DNA from 2 places in the Streptomyces sp. NPDC052043 genome. Region 2 is predicted to be linked to the other one. Evidence: predicted binding sites of a transcription regulator. Region 2 holds the regulator's gene; the other holds the start of a gene.
What was found. Region 2 encodes HspR, which represses chaperone genes until heat shock. Its sites were predicted from a motif close to TTGAGNNNNNNNNNCTCAA; they were not measured.
Positions count from the first base shown of each region.

Region 1: a site for HspR is predicted at 2,461-2,479, ahead of lon (endopeptidase La). Genes of this name have one in related genera too.

Region 1 is NZ_JBIUBT010000004.1:478,759-483,739, reverse strand. It holds gene lon (endopeptidase La) at 6-2,438, opposite strand; gene ACIHCX_RS13425 (rhomboid-like protein) at 2,584-3,552, opposite strand; gene ACIHCX_RS13420 (spermidine synthase) at 3,808-4,485, shown strand; gene ACIHCX_RS13415 (response regulator transcription factor) at 4,609-4,981, shown strand, end outside.
Region 2 is NZ_JBIUBT010000006.1:119,715-124,695, reverse strand. It holds gene dnaK (molecular chaperone DnaK) at 1-780, shown strand, start outside; gene grpE (nucleotide exchange factor GrpE) at 777-1,463, shown strand; gene dnaJ (molecular chaperone DnaJ) at 1,503-2,687, shown strand; gene ACIHCX_RS17385 (heat shock protein transcriptional repressor HspR) at 2,693-3,142, shown strand; gene ACIHCX_RS17380 (transcriptional regulator) at 3,401-3,700, opposite strand; gene ACIHCX_RS17375 (hypothetical protein) at 3,703-4,167, opposite strand; gene ACIHCX_RS17370 (sugar ABC transporter substrate-binding protein) at 4,563-4,981, shown strand, end outside.

The sequences.
Region 1 (4,981 bases), on a different contig from region 2:
ACGGGTCACGCGGCGGCCGGAACCTCCGGTGACGTGTCGTTCGTCGCGGGGGCGAGGGCCAGTTCCAGGACCTGGCGGACGTCGGCGACGGTGTGGACCTCGAGCTTGTCCAGCACCTCCGCCGGGACGTCGTCCAGGTCGGGCTCGTTGCGCTTGGGGATGACCACCGTCGTCACCCCCGCGCGATGGGCGGCGAGCAGCTTCTGCTTGACGCCGCCGATCGGCAGCACCCGGCCGGTCAGCGAGACCTCGCCGGTCATCGCCACGTCCGTGCGGACCAGGCGGCCCGACAGGAGCGAGGCGAGCGCGGTGGTCATCGTGATGCCCGCGCTCGGACCGTCCTTCGGCACCGCGCCCGCCGGGAAGTGGATGTGCACGCCCCGGTCCTTCAGATCGCCCACGGGCAGCTCCAGCTCGGCACCGTGGCTGCGCAGGAAGCTCAGCGCGATCTGCGCGGACTCCTTCATCACGTCGCCCAGCTGACCGGTCAGGGTCAGCCCGGCCGCGCCCGTCTCCGGGTCCGCGAGGGACGCCTCGACGAAGAGGACGTCGCCGCCGGCCCCGGTGACCGCGAGCCCCGTCGCCACGCCCGGCACGGACGTGCGGCGCTCGGCCGGGTCCTGGGCGGACTCCGGAAAGTGGTGCGGACGGCCGATCAGCCCGCGCAGCTCACCGTCGGTGACGGTGAACGGCAGCTCCCGCTCCCCCAGTTCGTGCTGGGCCGCGATCTTGCGCAGCAGCCGCGCGATGGACCGCTCCAGGGTCCGCACCCCCGCCTCGCGCGTGTACTCGCCGGCGAGTCTGCGCAGCGCGCCCTCCTCGATCGTGACCTCGTCCGGGTGCAGACCGGCCCGCTCCAGCTGGCGCGGAAGCAGGTGGTCGCGGGCGATGACGACCTTCTCGTCCTCGGTGTAGCCGTCCAGGCGCACGATCTCCATCCGGTCGGCGAGCGCCTCCGGGATCGCCTCCAGGACGTTGGCCGTGGCCAGGAAGACGACGTCGGAAAGGTCCAGCTCCACCTCCAGGTAGTGGTCCCGGAAGGTGTGGTTCTGCGCCGGGTCCAGGACTTCGAGCAGGGCCGCGGCCGGATCGCCGCGAAAGTCGGAGCCCACCTTGTCGATCTCGTCCAGCAGGATCACCGGGTTCATCGACCCGGCCTCCTTGACGGCGCGCACGATCCGCCCGGGCAGCGCGCCGACGTAGGTACGCCGGTGGCCGCGGATCTCGGCCTCGTCGCGGACGCCGCCGAGGGCGACGCGCACGAACTTCCGTCCCATCGCGTGGGCGACGGACTCGCCGAGGCTGGTCTTCCCCACGCCGGGCGGCCCGACGAGCGCGAGCACGGCACCGCCGCGCCGCCCGCCGATCACGCCCAGGCCCCGGTCGCCGCGCCGCTTGCGCACCGCCAGGTACTCGGTGATCCGCTCCTTCACGTCCTCCAGGCCCGCGTGCTCGGCGTCCAGGACCGCCTTGGCGCCCTGGATGTCGTAGGCGGAAGCACTGTCATCGGTTCGCTCGTTCCACGGCAGGTCGAGGATCGTGTCGAGCCAGGTGCGGATCCAGGAACCCTCGGGCGAGGCGTCGGAGGCGCGTTCCAGCTTGTCGACCTCCTTGAGCGCGGCCTCCCGCACCTTCTCCGGCAGGTCGGCGGCCTCGACACGGGCGCGGTAGTCGTCGGACTCCTCGCCCTCGCTCTCGCCGCCCAGCTCGCGCAGCTCCTTGCGCACGGCCTCCAGCTGGCGCCGCAGCAGGAACTCGCGCTGCTGCTTGTCGACGCCCTCCTGGACGTCCTTGGCGATGGACTCGGCCACGTCCTGCTCGGCGAGGTGGTCGCGCAGCCGCTGCGTGGCGAGCCTGAGGCGGGCCACCGGGTCGGCGGTCTCCAGCAGCTCGACCTTCTGCTCGGTGGTCAGGAAGGGCGAGTAGCCGGAGTTGTCGGCGAGCGCGGAGACGTCGTCGATGGCCTGCACCCGGTCGACCACCTGCCAGGCGCCGCGCTTGCGCAGCCAGGCGGTGGCGAGCGCCTTGTACTCCTTCACCAGTTCGGCGACCTGGCCGGGCACCGGCTCGGGCACGCTCTCGTCGATCCGGGTCCCCTCGACCCACAGTGCGGCGCCCGGCCCGGTGGTCCCGGCACCGATCCGCACCCGACCGCGACCGCGGATGAGCGCGCCCGGATCGCCGTCGGCCAGCCGGCCCACCTGCTCGATGGTGCCCAGCACACCGGTCCTGGCGTAGGTCCCCTCGACCCGCGGCACCAGCAGCACCCTGGGCTTGCCCGGCTCGTCCCGCGCGGCGGCCTGCGCGGCCTCCACCGCGGCCCGTACCTCGGCGTCGCTCAGATCCAGCGGAACCACCATCCCGGGCAGCACGACCTCGTCGTCGAGCGGCAGCACGGGCAGGGTGAGCGGTGTGAACGCGGTGGACTCAGCAGCCATGATCTCCCCTTCGGCAGTCAAGTTGAGTTATGCCGACTCAATGCACGGGGCGGATCGATTGTTCCCCGACGCCTGTTCGCTCTGAGCGATCGGCCTTCCACACACTGCGCACACAGAGGGAGGGCGAGCGGCCGTCCGGGGCGACTCAGACGGTCTGGGGCGCGGCAGCCGCCGCCAGCCGCGCCTGGCGCCAGCGGCGCACCACCGGCCACGTCGCCACGCCGAGTCCCACCGCGATCAGATGGCCCCAACTCGTCATCGGGTCGGCGAACACGGCCAGGTCCTGGACCAGCATGCCCACGAACACGGCGAGCAGGGGCCAGCGCAGCCAGGGCGTGAGCAGGCCGGCCAGGGCACCGAGGCTGGCCGCGACGCCGAAGCTGATGCCGTAGTCGAGGCGGTGCGCCGAGCTGCCCGGCAGGCGGCCCGCGAGCACGGCGAGCCCGACGGGCACCTCGGTGGCGAGGGTGGCCAGCACGTGCCCGAACAGGAAGACACCGACGGTGCGCAGCCCTCCTATCCGGCGCTCCAGCGCGGTCAGCACCAAAAGGAAGCAGAGGGAGTACGACGACACGACGCCGCCCGCGATCCACAGCGCGCTGGCCGGCAGCACCAGCAGGGGCGCCCGCAGGAGGTGGGCGACGTCCGTGCTGGAGCTCTGGTGCAGGGACTCCACCACCGCGGGATCGGCGTACCGGGAGACGAGCGACGTGGCGGCGAGCAGGGCCGCGTACCCGAAGGTGAACGGGGTCCCGGTGGGACCGGGCAGCAACCGCCACGGACGCAGAGCCCGCAGAGCCCACAGACGCCGCAGGCCCCGCGGATCGCACAGCCCCCGCAGCCCAGCGGCGGGTCGTGCCGCACGGACGGGCTTCGTGCGCGCGCCTCCCGGGACGGCGCCGCGCGCCCACGCCCGCTGCTGCGGCAGGCCGTCCAGCACCTGCGGCACCTCCGTCGGCGTGCCGCTCACGACCGCGTCCGCGCCCCCGCCGAGGACCGCACTCTCCGCACTCTCCGCACTCTCCGCGCCCGCGTCGCCCGCGTCGCCCACGGGCAGGCGCGGGCCCGAGGGTGGCGGCGGGCCCGAGGGGCCGGTGGTCGCGGTCCGTTCCACGGTGCGGCGCTCCTTCCGTCGCGGTCCACACTTCGTGTCCCGGGCGCCCCTGTCCATGACCGGCGCCACCCACGCGGCGATTCTCAGCAACCTATTAAGTTTGCGGCCACCCCGGCCACCCCGGCCACCCCGGCCACCTCAGCAGCACCGGCGGCCCTGGCACCCCCGGCTGCCCCGCCGCCCGCGACGCGCTCGCACACGGGTGTCACCCGTAATTCACGTGGCCTTGTAGGCCCGTTGGGGCAGGATGGCCCCATGACCGGCTCGTACGACGCCCCTGAGGTGCTGGACCGCCGCGAGGGCCCCCACGGCGAGGTCGTGCTGCGCCGGCACGGGGCGCTGCTGCAGATCATCGCCAACGGCTGCTTCCTGATGGACACCTCCGACGGGCGCTCCGAGCGCCTCCTGGTCGACGCGGCGCTCGCCGCGCTGCCGAAGCGGCGGGCACCGAGCGTGCTGATCGGCGGCCTCGGCGTCGGCTTCTCGCTCGCGCACGCCGCGGCGGACCAGCGCTGGGGACGGGTCACCGTTGTCGAACGCGAACGCGCGATCATCGACTGGCATCGCGGCGGCCCCCTCGCCGAACTCACCGGCGACGCGCTGGCCGACCCGCGCACGGAGGTCGTCGAGAGAGACCTGATCGCCTACGTCAATGAGACATCCGACACGTTCGACGCGCTGTGCCTGGACATCGACAACGGCCCCGACTGGACGGTCACCGAGGACAACGAGGAGCTGTACGGACCGGTCGGACTGGCAAGCTGCGCAAGGGTGTTGAAGCCGGGAGGGGTGCTCGCGGTGTGGTCCGCGAAGCCATCTGCGGAATTTGAAGGAACCTTGCGGAATGTCGGGTTCCGACAGGTGCGCACCGAAGAGGTCCCCGTTGCCCGGGGCGTTCCGGACGTCGTGCACCTCGCAGTCCGACCTGGATAGCAAAGGTGCGGTGAGTCCCCGTACGCTGCTTCCCTGGCGCCGATCATTCACGCGTCAATCGCAACTACGCGCAGTCAAGGAATCACCCCACGGATTCCGGAAAGCACACCTCAGGGGCGGGCGATGGAGCAGACACACACCGCGCACAACGGCACGACGGCGAGCCCGGGCGCCCAGCGCCGGGTCCTGGTGGTCGAGGACGACCAGACCATCATGGATGCCATCGCCACCCGCCTGCGCGCCGAGGGATTCCTCGTGCAGACCGCGGGCGACGGCCCGGCCGCCGTCGACACGGCCGAGGCCTGGCAGCCGGACCTGCTGATCCTCGACATCATGCTGCCCGGCTTCGACGGCCTGGAGGTCTGCCGCCGCGTGCAGGCCCAGCGCCCGGTGCCGGTGCTGATGCTCACCGCGCGCGACGACGAGACCGACATGCTGGTCGGCCTCGGGGTCGGCGCCGACGACTACATGACCAAGCCGTTCTCGATGCGGGAGC
Region 2 (4,981 bases):
GTCAAGGACGTCCTGCTGCTCGACGTCACCCCGCTGTCCCTCGGCATCGAGACCAAGGGCGGCATCATGACCAAGCTGATCGAGCGCAACACCACGATCCCGACCAAGCGCTCCGAGATCTTCACCACGGCCGAGGACAACCAGCCGTCGGTGCAGATCCAGGTCTACCAGGGCGAGCGCGAGATCGCCGCGTACAACAAGAAGCTCGGCATGTTCGAGCTGACCGGTCTGCCGCCGGCGCCGCGCGGCGTCCCGCAGATCGAGGTGTCCTTCGACATCGACGCCAACGGCATCATGCACGTCACGGCGAAGGACCTCGGCACCGGCAAGGAGCAGAAGATGACCGTCACCGGCGGCTCCTCGCTCCCGAAGGACGAGGTCGACCGCATGCGCGAGGAGGCCGAGCGCTACGCGGAGGAGGACCACAAGCGCCGCGAGGCCGCCGAGACCCGCAACCAGGGCGAGCAGCTCGTCTACCAGACCGAGAAGTTCCTCAAGGACAACGAGGACAAGGTCCCCGGCGAGATCAAGACCGAGGTGGAGTCCGCCGTCGCCGAGCTGAAGGAGACGCTCAAGGGCGAGGACACCGCCGAGATCCGCACCGCCACGGAGAAGGTCGCCGCCGTCTCCCAGAAGCTCGGCCAGGCCATGTACGCCGACGCCCAGGCCGCGCAGGCCGCGGGCGGTGCCGGTGAGGCCGGTGCCGGCCAGGCCCGGGCCGACGACGACGTCGTGGACGCCGAGATCGTCGACGACGAACGCAAGGACGGTGCGGCGTGACGGAGGAGACCCCCGGCTTCGAGGAACACCAGCCGCAGCCTCCGCCGCAGTCTGACGCCGCCTCCGGCACCACCCCCGAGGACGCCGCGCCGGCCGCCGCCCAGGACAAGGGCGCGGCCCCGGCCGACGAAGGGGACCAGTCGGCCGCGCTGACGGCCCAGCTGGACCAGGTGCGCACGGCGCTCGGCGAGCGCACGGCGGACCTGCAACGGCTCCAGGCCGAGTACCAGAACTACCGGCGCCGGGTCGAGCGGGACCGGATCGCGGTACGGGAGGTCGCCGTGGCGAACATCCTGTCCGAGCTCCTGCCCGTGCTCGACGACATCGGCCGCGCGCGGGACCACGGCGAACTGGTGGGCGGTTTCAAGTCCGTCGCAGAGTCGCTGGAGACCGTGGTCTCGAAGCTCGGACTGCAGCAGTTCGGTAAGGAGGGCGAGTCCTTCGACCCGACGATCCACGAGGCCCTGATGCACTCCTACGCACCGGACGTCACCGAGACGACGTGCGTGGCGATTCTGCAGCCCGGGTATCGGATCGGCGAGCGCACCATCCGCCCCGCGCGGGTGGCGGTGGCCGAGCCCCAGCCCGGCGCGCAGACGGTCAAGCCGGCCGAGGAGTCCGGCACGGCCCCGGCAGCCGAGCAGGGCGAGGACAAGGAGAACGGTGGCCCGGAGGAGGGCTGACGTAATAACGGACGACGCGCGAGAGGAGGGACGTCGGGGATGAGCACCAAGGACTTCATCGAGAAGGACTTCTACAAGGTCCTCGGCGTCCCCAAGGACGCCACCGAGGCCGAGATCAAGAAGGCGTACCGGAAGCTCGCCCGCGAGTTCCACCCGGACGCCAACAAGGGCAACGCCAAGGCCGAGGAGCGCTTCAAGGAGATCTCCGAGGCGAACGACGTGCTCGGCGACGCCAAGAAGCGCAAGGAGTACGACGAGGCCCGCGCCCTGTTCGGCAACGGCGGCTTCCGCCCCGGACCGGGCGCCGGCGGCGGCTCCTTCAACTTCGACCTGGGCGACCTCTTCGGAGGCGCCCAGGGCGGCGGCGGGAGCGGCGGGAGCGGCGGCTTCGGCGGCGGAATCGGTGATGTCTTCGGGGGCCTGTTCAACCGGGGCGGCACGGGCACCACGCGCGCCCAGCCCCGGCGCGGCCAGGACATCGAGTCCGAGGTCACGCTGAGCTTCACGGAGGCCATCGAGGGCGCGACGGTGCCGCTGCGCATGTCGAGCCAGCAGCCGTGCAAGGCCTGTTCCGGCACCGGCGACAAGAACGGCACACCGCGGGTGTGCCCGACCTGCGTCGGCACCGGCCAGGTGGCACGCGGCTCGGGCGGCGGGTTCTCGCTGACGGACCCGTGCCCGGACTGCAAGGGCCGCGGGCTCATCGCGGAGAACCCCTGCGAGGTGTGCACGGGCTCCGGGCGGGCCAAGTCGTCCCGGACGATGCAGGTCCGCATCCCGGCCGGGGTCAGCGACGGCCAGCGCATCCGGCTGCGCGGCAAGGGCGCCCCGGGCGAGCGCGGCGGACCCGCGGGCGACCTGTACGTGGTGGTGCACGTCGGGGAGCACCCGGTCTTCGGCCGCCGGGGCGACAACCTCACCGTCACCGTGCCGGTCACGTTCACCGAGGCGGCCCTCGGCGGCGAGATCCGCGTGCCCACCCTGGGCGGTCCGTCGGTGACGCTGAAGCTGCCCCCGGGCACGCCGAACGGCCGTACGATGCGGGCGCGCGGCAAGGGCGCGGTCCGCAAGGACGGCAGCCGCGGCGACCTGCTGGTCACCGTGGAGGTGAGTGTCCCCAAGGACCTGTCGGGGAAGGCTCGTGACGCGCTTCAGGCGTATCGCGAGGCCACCGCGGGCGAGGACCCGCGGGCCGAGCTGTTCGAGGCCGCGAAGGGAGCATGAGGGAGATGGACGGCCGCCGCCGCAACCCGTACGAACTGACGGAAGACACACCGGTGTACGTCATCTCGGTGGCCGCCCAGCTGTCCGGACTGCACCCGCAGACCCTCCGTCAGTACGACCGGCTGGGTCTGGTGTCCCCCGACCGCACCGCCGGCCGCGGGCGTCGCTACTCGGCCCGTGACATCGAACTGCTCCGCCAGGTGCAGCAGTTGTCGCAGGACGAGGGCATCAACCTGGCCGGCATCAAGCGCATCATCGAACTGGAGAACCAGGTCACGGCGCTCCAGTCCCGGGTCGCGGAACTCCAGGCGGCGCTGGACGGCGCGGCGGCGGCGATGCGGCAGCGCGAGGCCGCGGTGCACGCCTCCTACCGCCGGGACCTGGTCCCCTACCAGGAGGTCCAGCAGACCAGCGCGCTGGTGGTGTGGCGGCCCAAGCGCCAGCAACCGGAGTAGCACCGTCCCGCACTCGAGGGGCCCGGAGGCCGCAAGCCTCCGGGCCCCTTCGCGGAGGCGCACTGCGCGGCGGGGCTGGACCACGACAGTGAGCAGTGGGCGCGGCGGAAGCGGGCGTTGACGGGGGAATCGTCGTCGCGGGGCCTCCTGGGAGGCCGGGCGGGGGCTTTCTGCAGGCCGATGGCGAGCCGGGGAAGTTGTGCGGGGAGCAGGACCCCGAGGAGCAGGGCAACGGGCCCCGGGGCCTGCCGGACGGCCCTACGGCTTGGCCCCGTCCGCGAGGGACGCGATGCGCCGCAGTTCCGCCAGGTGCCCGGCAAGTGCCTCCTGGCCCGCGTCGGTCAGGGCGAGCCAGGTGTGGGTGCGGGAGTTCATCGGGACCTTGCGCACGGTCGCGTAGCCGGCCGCCTGCAACACCTTGACCTGCTTGCTCAGGACGGAGTCGCTCACTCCGAGGGCATCGCGGACCACCGAGAACTCCAGGGAGTCGACCGCCGCGAGCATGGCGCAGATCCGCAGCCGGTGTGCCGGATGGATCACCTCGTCGAGTCCGGACATGGTCACATCCGCCGCAGCAGATCGCGGCGCAGCGCGTCGTCGTTGCGCCGGGTGACGTACACGGTGAGGGCCAGGGCCGGCAGACCGGCCACCGACATGGCGCCCGTCAGCCCCGCGGCCAGCTTCAGGCTCAGTCCGAGACCGCCGAGGGCGATGAGCGCCAGCAGGTACAAGCCGTTGAGCCCGCGCGTGCCCGGAGCGGACACCGAGCGGTTGACGGAGACGCCGCGGGAGCGGGCGACGCTCAGGGTGAGCATCGTCGGGAGGACGATCCCCCCGACGATGACGCCCGAGGGCACCATGCTGCCGCCCATGTCGATCGAGGCGAAGACGATGCCCACGCCGAGGCCCAGCCCGGCGTGGTACCACCAGGGCGCGGTGGCGCGGTCGGCGAGGGTGGCGCGCGCGCAGGCCGCGCCGTCGAGGGCCGCGCGTGCGGCGGCAGGATCTTCCGAGGTACTTTCCATGATGGAAAGTCTAGCTCGACTTTCCATCATGGCAAGTGTCGGTCTGTGCGGTGCCCGAGTCGGCTCATGCGGATCGTCTCCACGCCCTCGACCCTCTCCATGACCGGCGCCTCCGTCGGCGCCGTCTCCTGTTCGGACCGGTAGGTGTGCGTCCGTCAGGTCGCCCGCGTCTTCGCCCGACCGCTGAACTTCCCTCTGGTGAAGGGTCCGCAAAGGGCGTTTGAGGATGATTCCGCAAGGGTTCGCAGGGTCTTCACAGCCGCAGCGGAGTGTGGTGTTGCCATCTCGTTAAGTGGTTCCGCTTGACGCCGATGGTCGCCTCCGCGTTGGCTTTTCAGTCACCTGGGTTGCAATGCTGCGCCCTCGTCCGGAAGGCACCAGAAGTGAGCACCTCGATGCGTCATATCGCCATAGCCGTGGCCGCGTCCACGCTGACCTTCTCGCTCGCCGCCTGCGGGGCGCTCGGCGGGTCGGGGAGCGGCGCCGACGCGAGCCCCACCAAGGGCGACGACCTGACGGTGGGCCTGCTGCTGCCGGAGACGGCCAACACCCGGTACGAGAAGTTCGACTACCCCATCATCAAGGAGAAGGTCGCCGAGCTGACCCGGAACAAGGGCAAGGTCGAGTACTCCAACGCGGACGCGGACGCGGGCAGGCAGGCCGGCCAGATGCAGCGGATGATCGACGACAAGGTCGACGTCATCCTGCTCGACGCCGTCGACTCGCACGCCATCGCCGACGTGGTGCAGAAGGCCAAGGACGCGGGCATCCCGGTCATCGCCTACGACCGGCTCTCCGAGGGCCCGATCGACGC